Regions from separate parts of the Eggerthella lenta DSM 2243 genome, predicted to be linked through region 2. Evidence: predicted binding sites of a transcription regulator. Region 2 holds the regulator's gene; each other region holds the start of a gene.
The links. The regulator LexA, encoded in region 2, represses DNA repair genes until DNA is damaged. The targets are predictions, from matches to a motif close to CNAACANNTGTTNG.
Positions count from the first base shown of each region.

Region 1: ruvC (crossover junction endodeoxyribonuclease RuvC) is a predicted target of LexA. The motif match lies at 1,450-1,463, and genes of this name have one in related genera.
Region 3: ELEN_RS12830 (replication-associated recombination protein A) is a predicted target of LexA. The motif match lies at 1,662-1,675, and genes of this name have one in related genera.

Region 1 is NC_013204.1:1,178,271-1,181,541, forward strand. It holds gene ELEN_RS04835 (amidohydrolase family protein) at 1-158, opposite strand, end outside; gene ELEN_RS04840 (helix-turn-helix transcriptional regulator) at 436-1,377, shown strand; gene ruvC (crossover junction endodeoxyribonuclease RuvC) at 1,518-2,096, shown strand; gene ruvA (Holliday junction branch migration protein RuvA) at 2,093-2,686, shown strand; gene ruvB (Holliday junction branch migration DNA helicase RuvB) at 2,734-3,271, shown strand, end outside.
Region 2 is NC_013204.1:1,907,920-1,911,190, reverse strand. It holds gene hflX (GTPase HflX) at 193-1,503, shown strand; gene lexA (transcriptional repressor LexA) at 1,737-2,375, opposite strand; gene ELEN_RS08055 (hypothetical protein) at 2,500-2,766, shown strand; gene ELEN_RS08050 (ATP-binding cassette domain-containing protein) at 3,160-3,271, shown strand, end outside.
Region 3 is NC_013204.1:2,991,823-2,995,093, forward strand. It holds gene ELEN_RS12825 (hypothetical protein) at 1-197, opposite strand, end outside; gene ELEN_RS12830 (replication-associated recombination protein A) at 303-1,643, opposite strand; gene ELEN_RS12835 (helix-turn-helix domain-containing protein) at 2,180-2,422, shown strand; partial or broken gene ELEN_RS16570 (helix-turn-helix domain-containing protein) at 2,427-2,519, shown strand; gene ELEN_RS16575 (nucleotidyl cyclase domain-containing protein) at 2,620-3,271, opposite strand, start outside.

The sequences.
Region 1 (3,271 bases), 730 kb from region 2:
CCCGGCGCGCTGCAGCCCAGCGGGCCGCCCAGCAGCGCCCCGGCTGCCAGCACGGTCGCGCCCGCCACGAACGTGCGGCGCGTGAGAGGCGCTCCTGCGACCCGGGCGCCTCCGCGTCCTCGTCCGCGCCCCGTCTTCTGGTTCTCGCTGTGATTCATCGCGATCCCTTCCTTCCCTGGTTTCCCGGTTCGATGGTTCCCTGGTGCGGCGCGCCGGCTCCCTCGCGCGGCGTCGCCTCGCCCGACCTTACGGCCCCGCGGCGCGGCGGGCAATCAACGCCAAGATCGATACGGGGCGAAACCGGGGTGGATATTTCTCTATCCCCGTGCGTAGGCGCAGGTGAGCGCCGCGTCTTACCGATGCCGCTGAGGGGAGCGCACACCGGCGGCCCAACGGCGCATGGTATAATCGGCGGCGGAGGGGAAAGGCGGTGTAGTGGTCTACCTACTGTTTTTCTACGATATGGCGATGACGATGGCGAACACGGCTCTCTGCGTCGCGTTCGCCGTTCTGTTCGTGCGGCGCAAGAACGCCCTTCATCTGTGGCTCGCCGTCCTGTTCGGCTTGAGCACGGCCGACATCATGCTCATGTACCTGTTCGACTTCGTGCCCGAGTTCCAGTCGGTGTTCAGCGCCGCTCCCGGGGCGTCTCCGTTCGTCTACGGGTACCTCCATCTCGGCATCCTGCTGACGTTCCGGTTCATCGCGGGGTTCATCTTCGACCGGCCGCCGGCGCTGCGCGAAGGGGCGCTGTGGATCCTGTGCTGCACGTACCTGGCGGTGGCGGGCTCGCTAGCGGAGGCGACGGTGGAGGAGTTCGCCGAGAACCTGTGCATCGGCGTGCTGCAGCTCTACATCATGGGCATCGGCGTGAAGGGGCTGCGCGACGGCCGCGGCGCGAACGGGGTGCTCGGCGCGCGGGCGGTCGCGGCGCTGGTCGCGTCGTTCGCGTTCTGCTCGGTGGGCTATCTTGCCTGGTCGATCGGGTCGTTCGCGGCGGGGTGGGGAAGCCCGCGCAACGTGTTCGTGGAGCTGTCGGGCGGCGTCAACCTCGTGTTCGCCTGCCTCTACCTGCAGGCGTACGTCCGCAAGCGCCGCGAGGCGTCGGCCCCGACGGCGGTGCCCTTCGTCGCGAAGCGCTACGACCTCACCAAGCGCGAGGAGGAGATGCTGGAAATGCTCGCCGACGGTATGAGCAACCAGCAGATCAGCTCGCAGGCGTTCATCTCGGTGGGCACGGTGAAGACGCACGCGCACAACATCTACGCGAAGCTCGGCATCAAGGGCCGCGCCGATCTGGCCGAGTTCCTCGAGCGCGAGCTGACCGACTCCCTCGACCATCGCGTCGACGCGCGTTCCGCGCGAACGGGCGGGTAACGGCCTCTGACGAGGCTGTGAAAAAGCGCGCCTTCCAAGGGTTGACTCCCGGGCTTTGTGCTAGGATGTCAACGAACAAACGTTTGCAACCGAAACGCGCCCGCCGCGGACGCGGCGAGCGCGACGACGAGAAGGAATCGATGGCACGCACCGAACGAACCATCCTAGGGATCGACCCCGGTCTGGCCAACACGGGCTGGGGCATCGTGGAGCAGCGCGGGCCGCGCCTCGCGTGCACGGCGTACGGCTGCGTGTCCACGGCGAAGGATCTGCCGCTGGCCCAGCGCCTGCGGAAGATACACGAGCAGATGGCCGCGGTGATCGCGCGGTTCGAGCCGGCGTGCGTGGGCATCGAGACGGTGTGGTTCGGCGTGAACGTGCAGAGCGCGTTCGCCACGGGGCAGGCGCGCGGCGCCGCGCTCGTGGCGTGCGCCGAGCGCGACCTCGAGGTGCTGGAGTTTTCGCCCAGCCAGATCAAGCTGGCGGTGGTGGGCACGGGCTCGGCCGAGAAGGACCAGGTGCAGTACATGGTGCGCCAGCTGCTTGCGCTCGAGGACATCCCGCGCCCCGACCACGCCGCCGACGCGCTGGCGGCCGCCATCTGCTATACCACCCACGAGGGCTTCGCGCGCCGCACGGGCGCGGCGTGCGCGGCCTACGACGTTCCCGATCGCGGCGTTCCCGCGTGCGATGCTTCCGCTGGAAAGGACAGGCTATGATCGCGTTTCTCAAAGGGGTGCTGGCCGCGAAGACCGCCACGACCGCCTACATCGAGGTGAACGGCATCGGCTACGCCGTGGGCATGTCCCAGGCCGGCCTGTCGAAGCTGCCCGAGGCGGGCGCCGCCGTGGAGGTGCACACGTTCCTCCAGGTGCGCGACGACGGCCTCGCGCTGTTCGGCTTCCTCACGCTGGAAGAGAAAGCGCTGTTCGAGCGGCTTATCGGCGTGGGCGGTGTGGGGCCGAAGGTGGCGCTCGCCGCGCTGTCGGCGTTCTCGCCCGCGGGCCTCGTGGCCGCCGTGCAGGCGCAGGACGTGGCCGCGGTGCAGCGCATCCCCGGCGTGGGCAAGAAGACGGCGTCGCGCATCATCCTCGAGCTGAAGGGCTCGTTCGACGAGGGCCTTGCGGGCCTGTTCGATGAGGCGGCGCCCGTGGTCGCGTCGGCGGCGAACCTCGCGGGCACGCGGGAGGCGCTGCTGTCGATGGGCTTCACGTCCGAGGAGGCCGACGTCGCGCTCAAGGGCGCTCCCGAGGGCGCGGCCGAAAGCGTGCTGCTACAATATGCGCTGAAGCGACTGGGAACGAACTAGGCGAAGCCGGGCGGCGCCGCGCGCGCCGTCGGGACGGATAGGCGGCTATGGCTGACAACGGCATTGAAATAGAAGGGCTCGTGTTCGAGGCGGACGCGGGGGCGGGGCGCGGCGACGCGCCGCCGGCCGACGCGCGCTCGCGCGCGGTGACGCCCACGCTCACCGAGGACGACCTCGCGCTCGACCGCAGCCTGCGCCCCAAGCGCCTGGGCGACTACCTGGGCCAGACGAAGATCAAGGAATCGCTCGCCATCCTCATCGAGGCGGCGCAGGCGCGCGGCGACGTGGTGGACCACATCCTGTTCTCGGGCCCCCCGGGCCTCGGCAAGACCACGCTCGCGGCCGTCGTGGCCAACGAGCTGGACGCGAACCTCAAGACGACGAGCGGCCCCGCCATCGAGCGCACGGGCGACCTCGCGGCCATCCTCACGAACCTCGAAGAGGGCGACGTGCTGTTCATCGACGAGATCCACCGCTTGAACCGCATGGTGGAGGAGGTGCTCTACCCCGCGCTCGAGGACTTCGCCCTCGACATCGTGGTGGGGAAGGGGCCGGCGGCGCGTTCCATCCGCCTTGACCTGCCGC
Region 2 (3,271 bases):
GGTTTCTCCAGACGAAGGAACGCTTGTGATATGATACGAAGCCACGGGCACACTCCTGCCGTCGAACCGTTCAAGATCGGAGCACCTATCATGCAGACAGCGCACGCCTTTCTCTAGCGGCTCGCCGCCGCTCCCGACTGTCTTCGCACGCCGATGCCGGCGTGCTCGTCTCTGCATCGAAAGGTTGGATCCATGACGGAATTCGAATCAGTCATCACGCGGGGCATGACCCCGATCTCCGAAGAGCGCCGCGAGCGCGCCGTGCTCGTCGGTGTGGATCGCCCCGGCTCCACGTGGCCGCTGGCATCGTCGCTCGCCGAGCTCGAGCGCCTCGTGGATACGGCAGGCGCCGACGCGGTGGCCACCACCACGCAGAAGCTCGACGCGCCCAATCCGCGTACGTTCGTGGGCACGGGCAAGGCCGAAGAAGTGGCCGAGCTTGCGCGCGCCCACGCGGCCGACCTCGTCGTGTTCGACGACGAGCTGACGCCCTCCCAGCAGGCGAACCTCGAGAAGGCGATGGGCCGCGACGTGAAGGTCATCGACCGTACGGCGCTCATCCTCGACATCTTCGCCCTGCACGCCACCAGCAAGGAGGGCCGGCTGCAGGTGCGGCTCGCCCAGAACGAGTACCTGCTGCCGCGCTTGCGCGGCATGTGGGCCCACCTGGCCTCCAACCGCATGGGCGGCGGCGTGGGATCGCGCTTCGGCGAAGGCGAGAGCCAGCTCGAGGTCGACCGCCGCATGGTGCGCAAGCGCATCACGTCCATCAAGCGCGAGCTCAAGCATCTGGCCGAGGTGCGCGCCGTCCAGCGCGAAAGCCGTTACGAAAGCGGCATGTTCAAGGTGGCGCTGGCCGGCTACACGAACGCCGGCAAGTCGAGCCTGCTCAACCGGCTGACGAATGCGGACGTGCTGGCGTACGACAAGCTGTTCGCCACGCTCGACTCCACCACGCGCAAGTTCGAGCTTCCCGAGGGCCGCGAGATCACCGTCACCGACACGGTCGGGTTCATCCAGAAGCTTCCGACCACGCTCATCGAGGCGTTCAAATCGACGCTCGACGAAATCACGGGCGCCGACCTCGTGCTGCACGTGGTGGATGCCTCGTCGGACGAGTACGAGGCGCAGATCGCGGCCGTCGAGGACGTGCTCGGGCAGATACACGCGCAGGACCTGTCGCGCGTGCTCGTGTTCAACAAGTGCGACCTGCTCGGCGAGGAGCGCCTCGGCGCCCTTAAAGCGCGCCATCCGCAGGCTCAGTTCGTATCGGCGGCGACGGGGGAGGGCGTAGGCGAGCTCGTGGAGCACGTTGCCCGCGTCGCCTCGGCGCAAGACGAGCATCTCGACGTGCTGATTCCCTACAACCGCGGCGACCTCGTGTCGGTGGCGCACGAAAGATGCCACATCCTGTCGGAAACCCATGAGGAGCAGGGCACGCGCATCGTCATGCTGGCGGCTCCTTCGTTCGCGAGCATGTTCCGTCCTTACACGGTCGGTTAGAGTAACTCTAAGGTAAGCGAGCCGCCCCGGGCATCGACCCGGGGCGGCTCGCTTCGTCGCAGGGTAGGCGTTTCGTTCTTGCGGCCGGTCTGCGGCGGCGCCTTATCGGACGGCGAAAGCGGGAACCGGCGCAGCGGCACGTTCGGAAAAGCCGGAAAAGCCTTGCCGAAGCGGTCGGATTGCGGCAGGGCTTCGCGGTTCGATCAAGCTGACGACCAGCGTGCGGTTCGCCGCTACAGGCGGCGGAAGACCGCGACCACCTTGCCGGCGATGGCGCAGTCGGTGGTGATGATGGGATCCATCGTGGAGTTCTCCGGCTGCAAGCGGATATGGTCGCTTTCCTTGAAGAAGCGCTTCACCGTGGCCCCGTCGTCGATGATGGCCACGACGATGTCGCCGTTGTTCGCCACGGGCTGCTCCTTGACCACGACGTAGTCGCCGTCGTTGATGCCCGCCTCGATCATGCTCTCGCCGCGCACGGAGAGCAAGAACGACGGGGCGTCGCCCACGATCTCGGTGGGAAGCGACAGGGTGTCGGTGATGTTCTCCTCGGCGAGGATGGGGGAGCCGGCGGCCACGTTGCCCACGAGGGGCACGTTCACGATGTTGCTGAAGCTGGGCTGCACCACGTTGGTGGCCAGCGCGGCGTCTTCGAGCTGGTAGGTGAGGGCGATGGAGCGCGACTTGAGCGGATCGCGCTTGATGAGGCCCTTCTCCTCGAGCGCCTTCAAGTGCACGTGCACGGTGGAGGGGGAGGAGAGGCCGAGGCTCTGGCAGACCTCGCGCACGGTCGGGCCGTATCCCTTCTCCCGAATGCACTCCTCGATGCAGTCGAGCACCGCTTGCTGGCGCTTCGTCACTTTCTCGGCCATAGGTAATCCTTTCGTCGCCTCTACGCCTATCGAACAAATGTATGAAATTTCTATTGACATGAACCTTTGTTCGACCTATTATATACGCGAACAAAGGTTCTACGCAAGAGCAGGAGGCCACAAAATGAAGAATTTTGAGATGAACTGCCCCGTCGAGGGAACGTCGGCCCTTCAACCGAAGCTCGATTCGGCGCCTGCTCGACGCGCCCGCATCATAGCGTTCCCCCAGCATGCGGTTCTGCCCGATCGCGACGGCGCCTCCATCGTTTCGGCCGTGCGCACGGGTTCGGCGCAAGGCGTGGCGTTCGGCCGCGTGCAGCGCTGGCAGGCGGTCGTCGGCGGATGCGTGTTCGCGGCGCTCGCACTCGCCAGCCTGTTCGCAGGGTTCTAGCCGAGACCTTTCCCGGCCCCGCGCGGCCGTTCCATAACCCGCAGATGCTGCGTTTCTGCGGCTGCGTAGCGCCTCCGCCACCCCGGAGGCGCGTCCGTTCGGGGGTTTACGCGCCGCTTGCGGCGTGCTAGACTCGGGCGAGCAGCCAATCATGCCGCGCCGACGCATCCTCATGCGGACGGGCGCTTCGCGAAGGAGAAACGGAACATGAAGCGATAACGAAAGCCCTTTTTCACCCCTTGCATTCATTAATCAGCCGCATCGGGTGCGCTTTCGTCATCGTTCTCGACTTCGCCTCGCGTTTCTTCCTCTTCCGATCCGTGCGGCCTTCCTTCATCGGCATCGCCGAACGCTGAGCAGAGCCACCCGTGCGCCTCTTAAACGGAGGTCGCCATGTTCGTTACCGCCCATCATCTTTCCCATACCTACGAAGGCGCCGACCAGCCTGCGCTCGACGACGTCTCGCTCGCGTTTGCGAGCGGCTGGACGGGCATCGTCGGGCCGA
Region 3 (3,271 bases), 1.1 Mb from region 2:
GCCGCGACGGGCTCGAGCGACGCCGTGATACGCTCCACGCTTGCCAGCGTAGGCTCGACCTGCCTCTGCAGATCGTCGACCGTCTTGCGTGTCTTGCGCACGGTCATGACAAGCTCGATGACGAGCCACACCAGCACCGCGCCCACGATCACATAGACCACCGGCAACGCTATGCTGAGAATTTCGCTGATATCCACCGTATGCCTCCTGTTTCCGAAGCCATTACTATAGCACGAGCACCTTGGATGATATACAGGCCGAGGTCAACTTTTCACCCTGCTTCCACAGGAGTAGACAATCGGTTACCTTCCGCGCGACGTGGGGTTTTCTCCGGAATCCAGACGGTCTCGCGCGAACGTGTCGCTGCGGTAGGCCTCCCAACCGCGATCGCTCGACCGGTAGAAGCAGCCGCGCTCCAAACCGTCGGGCAGGTAGCGCTGGCTCACCCAGCCGCTGGGGTAGCTGTGCGGATACTTGTACTCGCCGTAGTTCTCGGATCCGGGGCGGTGCCGATCGCGCAGATGGTCGGGCACGTTGCGAGACGGCCCGTTGCGCACCTCGTTCAGCGCGGCATCGATGCCCGCCTCCGCCGCGTTGCTCTTGGGCGCGAGCGCCAGGTAGATGGCAGCCTGCGCCAGGTTGATGCGGCACTCGGGATAGCCGATGACCTCGGCCGACTTGAACGCGGCCTCAGCGATGAGCAGCGCCTGCGGATCGGCGTTGCCGATATCCTCCGACGCAGCGATGAACATGCGGCGCGCGATGAACTTCGGGTCTTCTCCCCCATCGATCATGCGGGCGAGCCAGTACAGCGCGGCATCGGGGTCGCTGCCGCGCATGGACTTGATGAACGCCGAGATGACGTCGTAGTGCATGTCCTTGTTCTTGTCGTAGGGCAGCGAGCGATGCGGCGTGGCCGCGCGCACGTTGTCCTCGGTGATCTTCGCGGGCTTCTTCGAGGTGCCGGGCTGCACCATACCAGCGGCAAGCTCCAACGTGGTGAGCGCCGCGCGCCCGTCGCCGCCCGCCAGCAGCACGATGGCGTCGCGCGCTTTGGCATCCAACCGATAGCGGCCGCCCAGGCCGCGCTCGTCGGCCAGCGCACGCTCCACGAGGCTGACGATCTCCTCGTCGGACAGCCCGTGCAGCTCCACCACGCGCGAGCGGCTGATCAGCGCCGAGTTAACCTCGAAGAAGGGGTTCTCCGTTGTGGCTCCCACCAGCACCAGCACGCGATCCTCCACGGCGTGCAGCAGCGCGTCCTGCTGGCTGCGGTTGAAGCGGTGGATCTCGTCGACGAACAGGATGGTGCGCAAACCGAACGCCGACAGGCGCTTGTCGGCGGCATCGATTTCGCGGCGCAGATCCGAAACCGTGCCGCCGATGGCCGACACCTCCACGAACGTAGCCTTCGTCGTCTCGGCGATGACGTGCGCGAGCGAGGTCTTGCCCGTGCCCGCCGGGCCGAACAGGATGACCGAGCTCAACTGGTCCTGCTCGATGGCGTTGCGCAGCCACGAGCCGGGGCCCACCGCCTCGTCCTGGCCGACCACTTCTTCAAGCGTGCGCGGACGCATGCGCACTGCCAAGGGCGCCACTTCCGACTTCCGCTCGTTTTCCATTTCGGTAAATAAGGTATCCATGCCATATATCGTATCATGCGAACGCTTGTTTGCCTAGCGGACGTTGCATTGTAGGCCGAAAAACTCGGAATCGCGCCCGAAAACGAGGCCTTCGGGCGACAACGCGCTCCCGTCCTCGCATTCCGTCGCTCGATCCGCAGCCGCTCGGCATGTAGAAGACCGGGTTGTGTAATCGGCGAAACAACCGGATGTCAAGTCTTTATTTTAACGATGCTACCCATATACTCAAAAGCAGGTCCTGCCCTCGAAGCCATACTTTGCGATGGACCGATGCTGATACATGAGGGAGCTCAAGATCGCGCGTGAAATGGGGATTCGTGTCCGTTGACACGAAAGCCAGGAAGCGGGCTGCGAGCACCCACCTTTTAAGGTGGGTTCATCCTTCTGGCCGGGGGTAGGGCTTTTTCCACGCTCGTAAACGGCATGTTCCTCTGCGGTTATCCGCGCACTTCAAGCAAGGGCTTCTCTTTTCGCAATCCGCATCGTCATAGGGCGAGCCCGATTGTCCGCTTTTGGGTTCCATAGAACTCAATTGCGTGTTTGACACCGGATACCCTGATTGCATGTCACAGGAAACGAGAACATTCGTCGGCAACCGAATCCGAGAACTGCGTAAAAGCCAGAAGCTCTCGCAGCAGAAGCTTGCGCTGATGGTGAACGTCGAGCGCTCTTACCTGGCAAAAATCGAAGGCGGGAAGCGAAACCCGAGCCTCGAATGCATAGAGAAGATTTCCAAGGGTCTCGGCCTTTCCTTGGAAGAATTCTTCAAAGGGTTGTAGCCTTTTGACCCGAGCAACCAGGATACTCCTCGGACAGCGCGTCCGGGCGCTTCGCGAGGAGAGCAATCTGACGCAGGAGCAGCTTGCGCTCATGACGGGCGTAGGACGGTCGTACCTCGCAAGGTGGAGGCGGGCAACCGCAACGCCACCATCGACTTCATGGAGAAGGTCGCGCTCGGCTTGGGCGTGACGCTGGGTCAGCTGTTCGAGGGCTTGTAGGCTTCCTTTCCCATGGACGCAAGCGCATCTTCGACATCGACGTAGGACGCGAGCGCCACCGCACCTCCCGCGGCCTCGTCTTCTGCAAAAGCGCCTGAAACTCGCACCCGTGCGGGAACGCCGCCGCGATTCACACACACGGTTCCGGCGAAGCCTCGCTCGCCCGCCTCGCGAGCCTCCTTGGCCAACGCACCGACGGCTCGACGCCCCTCCTCGTCGTCGCCCGTCACCAAACTGTAGCAAGCATTGGATTCGAGAGTTGTGAAAGCTTCATCCAACCTATGACGAGCGAACCCGATGCCCAGCAGCTCCATGAGCGTGCCTTCCTGCGCGACATCTCGCGCCTTCGCCCTTTCGCGCTCGTCGAAGCGGTCGCCGCGAGCACGTCGAGAAGGCGCTACGTCCGACGTGCTCCTGTTCTGGTAGAAACGGCGCTTATCGCGGTACATCGCCTCGTCTGCATCGAACAACGTTCTATCGATCTCACTCGATCGCGGCGTCCATTGCGCGCCGATAGCCACCTCGCACGACGGAACTTCGTCGAACGCTTTCTGCAGCCGCTCCACAAGCGACCGAAAGCCCGCTTCGTCGGTATCCACGACCGTGGCCACGAACTCGTCGCCGCCCACA